Regions from separate parts of the Micromonospora sp. NBC_00858 genome, predicted to be linked through region 1. Evidence: riboswitches for the same ligand, from Rfam matches in the RefSeq annotation. Region 1 holds a riboswitch; the other holds the start of a gene.

Region 1 (4,205 bases):
GCGCCGCCGACCCCGGGCGTCCAGGGCCCGTTCGGTGCCGCGGATCCGCTCGGCGTCCACCTGCTCCGGTTCCCACTGCACGTCTCCCATGGGCGCGTCCATGAGCAGCCGGCCGTCCAGGTAGGCGACGTCCGCCACGTACTCCTGCGGGGTCGCACCCTGCCAGCAGACCGACCGGTAGCCCTCGGCCAGGGCGTGCGCCTCGGCCAACGCCGCGCGCAGCGCGACCCGGTCGATGGTGCCGACCTCGAGTCGGCGACGCACCTCGGCCAGCGCGGACTGGGCTCCGGTCGCGGCGGCGAACGCATCGCCCGCCACCGTTCGAGCCGGCCCGTCGGGCAGCGCCGAGACGGTCATCGCGACCACCCGCTTGCGTCCGCGCTCGCGCAGCAGGCGTACCCCGTGCTCGTGCAGTGCCCGACCGACGCCCCGCCGCCGCAGCTCGGGATTCACCACCAGCTCGGCCGTGGCGTTCTCGGTGTTGTCGAGCTGCGGCAGGTCCAGCTGGACATAGCCGGCCGGTACGCCGTCCAGTCGGGCCAGCGCCCAGAGCGTCTCGGTGCCGGGCATCGGCGTGTGGAAGAACGCGTCGAAGCGACGCCGGCAGAAGGGCGGGAAGTCCGGGAGATCGGCGTCGTTGGCCGCCGCGCCGATCCGGTACGCCTCGTCGACCGAAGCTCGGTCGGCGCCGTCGAACGACGCGATGGTGATGCTCATGCCGCCGAGCGTGCACCCCGGGAAAGCGATCGGGCCAGCGAATTAATCGCTGGCCCGATCGAACGTGGTCGGGAGGGACACTCGCACAACGCCTCCGGCGCTGGGTCGCAAGAACTTCAAAAGTCTCCGGCGAAATGCCCTCCCGCAGGGAGCATCTTGCGCCGTCCGGTTCCTGCCGTCAAGTCCAGAGCGGTGGGTTTTCCACACTCACTGCGAAAAGCCAGATACCCGGCGGATCGGCCCGATCCCCCGTCCGGGCGATCCCCTATCCCCCGCCCGACCCTGCACGCCCACCCCTCCGGCGCGGGGCGGGGCGGGGCGGGCGGGGCTGATCAGCCCAGGAGGCCGGCGTCGCGGGCGGCGCGGAGGGACGGCTTGATGTGATGGGTCGGGCCAACCTGACCGGCTACCGCATCGATGGTCTTCAGCCCCTCGCCGGTGTTGAACACCACGGTCTCCGCCGTCGGGTCGAGCCGACCGGACTCGACCAGCTTGCGCAGCACCGCCACGGTGACCCCACCGGCGGTCTCCGCGAAGACGCCGGTGGTACGGGCCAACTGCCGGATGCCGGCGCGGATCTCGTCGTCGTCGGCGTACTCCATCCAACCGTCGGTGCGGCGGACTGCCTCCAGGGCGTAGAGGCCGGCGGCCGGGTCGCCGATGTTCAGCGACTTGGCGATGCCGGTGGGCTTGACCGGGGTGATCGTGTCGGTATCGGCGTGCAGGGCGGTGGCGATCGGGTTGCAGCCTGCGGACTGGGCACCGAAGACCTTCCAGCCGCCGGCCGGCGCCTCGACCAGCCCGATCTCGACCAGCTCGGAGAACGCCTTGTCAATCTTGGTGAGCAGCTCGCCGCTGGCCATCGGGATGACCACCTGGGCCGGGATCCGCCAGCCGAGCTGCTCGGCCACCTCGTAGCCGAGGGTCTTGGAGCCCTCCGCGTAGTACGGCCGGACGTTGACGTTGACGAACGCCGTGTCCTCGAACTCGTCGGTCTCCACCAACTCGCCGCAGAGGCGGTTCACGTCGTCGTACGAGCCGTCGATGGCGACCAGGTCGCCGCCGTAGACCGCGGTGGTGATGACCTTGCCCTGCTCCAGGTCACTGGGGATGAAGACCACCGAGGGCACCCCGGCCCGGGCGGCGTGCGCGGCCACCGAGTTGGCCAGGTTGCCGGTGGAGGCGCAGGCGAACCGGCTGAAGCCGAGCGCGCGGGCGGCGGTGAGCGCCACCGAGACGACCCGGTCCTTGAACGAGTGGGTCGGGTTGGCGCTGTCGTCCTTGACCCAGAGCGGCGCGGCGATGCCCAGCTCGGCGGCCAGGTGCGGGGCCGCCACCAGCGGGGTGAGCCCCGGGTCGAGGGTCACCCGGGTGGACGGGTCCTGACCGGCGGGCAGCAGCGCGGCGTACCGCCAGATGTTGTTCGGGCCGGCCTCGATCTGCTCACGGGTGACGGCGGCCAGGGCGGCGGTGTCGTAGTCGACCTCCAGCGGGCCGAAACACTCGTAACAGGCGTGTTGGGCGGCGAGCGGGTAGCGGGCCGAACAGGCGCGGCACACCAGGGCTCGGGCGGGGCTGGAGGAGGTGTCGATGCCAGGGGTGGCGAGCGTCGACGTCATGTCGAGGAGTCCTCTCATCTTTCCCCACACCGCACGGTGCGGCGGGGACGGAATTGGCACCTGCCCCGCGGGTCGCTCAGCGGTGAGCGCGCGGGGTGGTTGCCGGGGCGTCGTCGGGCCGTATCCCTCAGCCCCTCTGGATGAGGTATTCAGTTGTGCCGTCGAGTCTAGGCAACGCCGGGCGCCGCCTCCACCGCAGATCCCAGTGAGTGGGTCAGCGGTTGGCCACCGCCACCGAGTCGACCACCGCGACCGGATCGGTCACCGCAGTCGGTTGGGGCCGCGACGGGGTCACGGTCCGGGCCCGGGTGGCGAGGTTCGCGGCGACCAGGGCGGCGATGGTGATCGCGGCCCCGACCAGCTCGATCGGCTCCGGCCGGTAGCCGCGGACGATCTGCACCGTGAAGGTGGTCACCGGCACCAGGTTCATGAACAGGGCGGCATTGGCGGCTCCGAGCCGCTGCACGCCGGTGTTCCAGGCCAGCACCGCGATCACCGCGCCCATGATCACGGCGTACGCCAACTGCGGGGCGACCGCCACGAGGTCGGCGGCGGCCGGCGCGTGCTGCCATCCGATGCCGTCGGCGAGCACGCTCGCGGCGAGCATGGCGGCCGTGCCGGCGAGCGCGGTCAGCGTGGTGTACCGCAGCGGCGACCAGGTGCCGAACTGGCTGGCGCCGTGGGTGTAGATCGCCCAGCCGAGCACCGCGCCGATCATCATCAGCCCGCCGAGGCCGAACTGACCGAGCCCGGTCAGGCTCCCGCGGGTGATCACCAGGCCGACGCCGAGGAGCGCCACCAGGGAGAGGGCCAGCAGGAGGGGCTTCGGGCGTACGCCGTCGCGGGCCCAGCGGACCAGTTGGGTGATCACCGGGGTGGTGGCCACGAAAAGGGCGATCTGCTGCGGGGCGGCGTGCTCGAGCGCCAGGTTGGTGAGCACGTTGAAGCCGGCGAAGCCGACCACACCGAGCACCGCCACCTCGACGGCCCGACCGCCGAGCCGCAGCGCGCCGGCACCCTCACGGAGCAGCAGGATGGCGACCAGGATGAGGGCGGCCAGCAGGTAGCGGGCGGTGGTCAGGTTGAGCGGATCAACCCGGGTCAGCGCGCTGGCCAGAACCGGGAACATCACTCCCCAGCTGAGCACGGCGAGCAGCGGATAGGCGGCGGAACGGGAACGCATCGTCAGCTCCAATGTTCGAGAATCGTCGAACCAGCGACACCGACCCTAGGGACTTGTTCGACGATTGTCGAACAACGGTTATACTGGTCACATGGAGCCGCACGAACCCGACCTGACCGCCGTACCGGTCACCACCGTGCTGGCCGCACTCGCCGACGACGTGCGGCTGCAGATCGTCCGGGCGCTCGCCGAGGGCGGCGAGTTCGCCTGCAACACCTTCGAGTTCGGCGTCTCCAAGGCGACCCGCAGCCACCACCTCAAGGTGCTGCGCGAGGCCGGCCTGACCCGCACCCGGGCCGCCGGCACCAGCCGCTACGTCCGCCTCCGGCGAGACGAGCTGGAGCGCCTCTACCCCGGCCTCCTGAACGCCGTCCTCACCCCCGCCCCGCCCGCCCCGAGCCGCGCCGCCCCGCGCCGCCCCGAGCCGCCCCGAGCCGCCCCGAGCCAGCCTGAGAGCGGCCGGCACCGCTGGCGACGCGACGTGACGGCGGGCTGACGAGCCCGGCGGTCGGGAGTAACGGACTGCCTGCACGCCCTGTCGAGCTGCCCCAGATATGGGGCGGGGTTGGACGTCGGCGTTACCACCGCTCAGTGCCGGATTGTGCGCTTGCCTCAGCATGCCGGCCGTGTGCCGGGTCAATGACCGCCGGCCGCTACACGCGGACGAGCGATGTCCCCAACCATTC
Region 2 (4,205 bases), 2.7 Mb from region 1:
GGCCATCGGGATCGCCGTCGTCCTGGTCGCGGTCTACCTGGCGCTGAACGCGGTGGTGATCGCCGCCGCGCTGTGGCAGGTGGTGACGCACCCGAGCGCGGTCGGGGACTGGACCACCGCGCTGACCACCGGCCACGGCGACCCCTGGATGGTGGTCGGGCTGTCCCTGCTGGTCTTCCCGAAGCTGGCGCTGGGTCTGTCCGGCTTCGAGACCGGGGTGGCGGTGATGCCGAGCGTGCGGGGCGACCCGCAGGACACGGAGGACCGGCCACTGGGCCGGATCCGCGGCACGCGCCGGCTGCTCACCACCGCTGCGACGATCATGAGCGTTTTCCTGATCACCAGCAGCGTGACCACCACCGTGCTGATCCCGCCCGAGGCGTTCCAGCCGGATGGGCCGGCGAACGGCCGGGCGCTGGCCTACCTGGCGCACGAGTACCTCGGCGAGGTGTTCGGCACGGCCTACGACCTGTCCACCATCGGGATCCTCTGGTTCGCGGGCGCCTCGGCGATGGCCGGCCTGCTCAACCTCGTACCCCGCTACCTGCCCCGCTACGGCATGGCACCGACCTGGGCCCGGGCGGTCCGGCCGCTGGTGCTGGTCTTCACCGCGGTGGCTTTCCTGATCACGGTGGTCTTCGAGGCCAGCGTGGACGCGCAGGGCGGCGCGTACGCCACCGGGGTTCTGGTGTTGATCACCTCGGCGGCGACGGCCGTGACCCTCGCGGCACGGCGACGGCGCCAGCGCCGCCGCACGATCGCCTTCGGCATCATCGCGGTGATCTTCGTCTACACCACCGCGGCGAACGTGGTGGAGCGCCCCGACGGCGTGAAGATCGCGGCCTGCTTCATCGGCGGGATCATCCTGGTCTCGCTGCTGTCACGGCTGAACCGCGCCTTCGAACTACGGGTCCAACGGGTGGAGTTGGACCCCGAGGCGGCCCGGATGATCGACGAGTGCGTCGGGCGCCGGATCCGGCTGATCGCGCACGAGCCGGCCAGCCGAGACCCGGCGGAGTACCGCGACAAGCTGGCCCAGACCGTCGCGGACAACGACTTCCCGGCCGACAGCGACGTGATCTTCGTCGAGGTGACGGTCACCGACCCTTCCGACTTCGAGACCGAGCTGCTGGTGCGCGGCAGCGTGGTGCACGACAACTACCTGGTGCTCAGCCTGGCCAGCTCCGCGGTGCCCAGCGCGCTGGCCGCCCTGCTGCTGGAGATCCGCGACCGGATCCAACGGCGCCCGCACATCTACTTCGAGTGGACCGAGGGCAACCCGGGTGGCAACCTCCTGCGCTACCTGGCCTTCGGGCAGGGCGAGATCGCCCCGGTCACCCGCGAGATCCTGCGCCGCCAGGAGCCCGACCGGAGCCGCCGGCCGCACGTGCACGCCGGTTGACCCGGCGGTCCGGTGGCCGTCGCGGGGGTGAGCGTGGTCATAGCGGCTGGACGATCCGCCGGTTCCGGCTGCTAGCCTCTGAACAGGTCATGAGCGCCAGCGCGAAGCCCCGGCTCGCTGGCCGGCAACCCTCCTCCGCGGTGGGGTGCCCCGGGTGAAGACCAGGCACCGGCAAAGACGTCGGTGCAAGCGTGGCCTGGCACCCAGGTCAGCACAGACCCGGGAGAACCATGCGCATCCTCAGCACCGCCCCACCGACCGACGCCGCGGATTCCCGCGCCGGTTGGCTCCCGCCGGCACTGACCCGGCGGCGGCACGTGGACATGATGCGGGTATGCAGCGCCGCCTGTCGCTGCCGCGCCGCGCACTAGCGCACCCCTCTTTCCCGAACCCACCCCAGCGGTACGCCCATCGGGCGCACCGTCGGCGGCGCACGCCTGCGCCCGCCGCTGCGCAACCTTCGGAGACACCCGTGCGAATTCTTCCTGCCCTGACCCGCGCCGCTGCCCTCGGCGCGGCCACGATCCTGGCCGCCACCGCGCTGACCGCCTGCGGCGACGACACGTCGTCCGACGCCACCGCCAACCCGTACGGCCTGTCGCAGCCGGGCGTGCTGCGCGCCGGCACGCTGACCGACGCCCCTCCGAACGTGTACCTCAAGGACGGCAAGTTCACCGGGTTCGACAACGACCTGCTGGCGGCGGTGGCCGGCAAGCTCGGCCTGAAGGTCGAGTTCGTCGGCACCGACTTCTCCGCGCTGCTCTCCCAGGTGAACAACCGCAAGTTCGACGTCGGCAGCTCCTCGATCACCATCACCGAGGCGCGGAAGAAGACGGTCGACTTCGGCAACGGCTACGACTTCGGCTACTTCGGCCTGGACGTCCCGGCTGGCTCGCCGATCACCAGCTTCGACCAGCTCGCCGGCAAGCGGGTCGTGGTGGTCCAGGGCACCGTCCAGGACGACTACGCCACCGGCAAGCAGCTCGACCCGGTCCGGGTGCCGGACTACAACGGCGCGATCAACCAGCTCAAGGCGGGCACCGCCGACGCGTGGATCGCCCCGGCGGAGATCGGCGAGAAGTCGGCCGCCGACAGCAACGGCAAGATCACCGTGGCGGCCAAGCAGCTCAGCCCGGCACCGACCGCGTACGCGGTCGCCAAGGGCAGCGACAAGCTCCGCGAGGCGCTGAACAAGGGCCTCGACGAGGTGATCGCGGACGGCACCTGGAGCCGGTTGCAGGCGCACTACTACCCGGGCCGGCCAGTTCCGGAGGACTTCCGGCCGGGCAGCGGCACGGTGACCGTGCCGTCGGCGTCGGCGGCCGCGTCGACCGCGTCCTGAGGCCTACCCGGTGACGAGCGAGCGGGGCGGTAGGAGAGGCGACCAATGGATCCGTTGAGCACCCTGTGGGAGACCTTCTTCGACTGGGACGCGATGCGCGAGGCGCTACCCGAGATGCTGACTGTCGGGTTGCCCAACACGCTGATCCTGGCGGTCTCCGCCGCCCTGCTCGGCTCGGTGCTGGGCCTGCTGCTGGCCGTCGCCGGCATCTCCCGTACCCGGTGGCTGCGCTGGCCGGCGCGGGTCTACACCGACGTGTTCCGGGGGCTGCCGGCCGCGGCGACGATCCTCCTGATCGGCGTCGGGCTGGCGCCGCTGGGCATGGAGATCTGGGGACCCGACCCGTACCCGCTGGGCATCCTGGCGCTGTCGCTGATCGCGGCGGCGTACATCGGGGAGATCTTCCGCTCCGGCATCCAGTCGGTGGAGGCCGCCCAACTGGAGGGCGCCCGGGCGCTCGGCTTCTCCTGGGCCGACTCGATGCGGCTGGTGATCATTCCGCAGGGCATCCGGCGGGTGCTGCCCGCCTGGGTGAACCAGCTCATCGCGCTGATCAAGGACTCCAGCCTGGTCTACTTCCTCGGACTGGTGGCCAGCCAGCGGGAGCTGTTCCGGATCGGGCAGGACTACGCGGCCACCACCGGCAACGAGTCCGCGCTGCTGCTGGCCGGGCTCTTCTACCTGGCGTTGACCGTGCCGCTGACGCACGTGGTCAACTGGATCGACCGGCGGCTGCGCCACGGCCGGCCGGCCACCGCGCCGGCCGACGATGACGAGGACGACACCGAGTCGGCGCTGGCCGGCACGACCGAAGGGGACCGGCGATGACCACCGGCACGACCACCTCGGTCAGCCTCGACGTAAGCGACGTGCACCTCGCCTTCGGACCGAACCGGGTGCTGCGCGGCGTCGACCTGGCCGTGCCACGCGGCGCGACGGCCTGCGTGATCGGCCCGTCCGGGTCGGGCAAGTCCACCCTGCTGCGGACGATCAACCGGCTGATCGAGCCGGACCGCGGCGACGTGCTGCTGGACGGGCGCAGCGTGCTGCGCGACGACCCGGACGCGCTGCGGCAGCGGGTGGGCATGGTCTTCCAACAGTTCAACCTCTTCCCGCACATGAGCGTGCTGCGCAACGTCACCCTGGCGCTGCGTCGGCTGCGCAAGCTCGACGAGGACGAGGCGGTGGCGGTCGCCCGGGCACAGCTGGAGCTGGTGGGGCTGGCCGGCAAGGCCGACTCACGGCCGGCGCAGCTCTCCGGCGGTCAGCAGCAGCGGGTGGCGATCGCCCGGGCGCTGGCGCTGCGGCCCGAGGTGATGCTCTTCGACGAGGCCACCTCGGCGCTCGACCCGGAGCTGGTCAAGGGGGTGCTCGGGGTGATGGCCGACCTGTCCGCCGGGGGCATGACCATGGTCGTGGTCACGCACGAGATGGGCTTCGCCCGGCAGGTCGCCGACACCG

What was found. Region 1 has a riboswitch for S-adenosylmethionine ahead of thrC (threonine synthase). Riboswitches for the same ligand answer to the same signal wherever they lie in the genome.
Region 2: it holds a riboswitch for S-adenosylmethionine, as region 1 does, so the genes downstream of both, OG990_RS19505 (ABC transporter substrate-binding protein) here and thrC (threonine synthase) in region 1, are expected to answer to the same signal.

What each region holds. Positions count from the first base shown of each region.
Region 1 covers NZ_CP108828.1:6,862,008-6,866,212, reverse strand. Annotated here, with positions in the region: gene OG990_RS31950 (GNAT family N-acetyltransferase) at 1-717, opposite strand, end outside; gene thrC (threonine synthase) at 1,050-2,336, opposite strand; SAM riboswitch class I at 2,348-2,483, opposite strand; gene OG990_RS31940 (DMT family transporter) at 2,551-3,519, opposite strand; gene OG990_RS31935 (ArsR/SmtB family transcription factor) at 3,611-4,015, shown strand.
Region 2 covers NZ_CP108828.1:4,191,148-4,195,352, forward strand. Annotated here, with positions in the region: gene OG990_RS19500 (amino acid transporter) at 1-1,402, shown strand, start outside; SAM riboswitch class IV at 1,488-1,600, shown strand; gene OG990_RS19505 (ABC transporter substrate-binding protein) at 1,875-2,744, shown strand; gene OG990_RS19510 (amino acid ABC transporter permease) at 2,790-3,572, shown strand; gene OG990_RS19515 (amino acid ABC transporter ATP-binding protein) at 3,569-4,205, shown strand, end outside.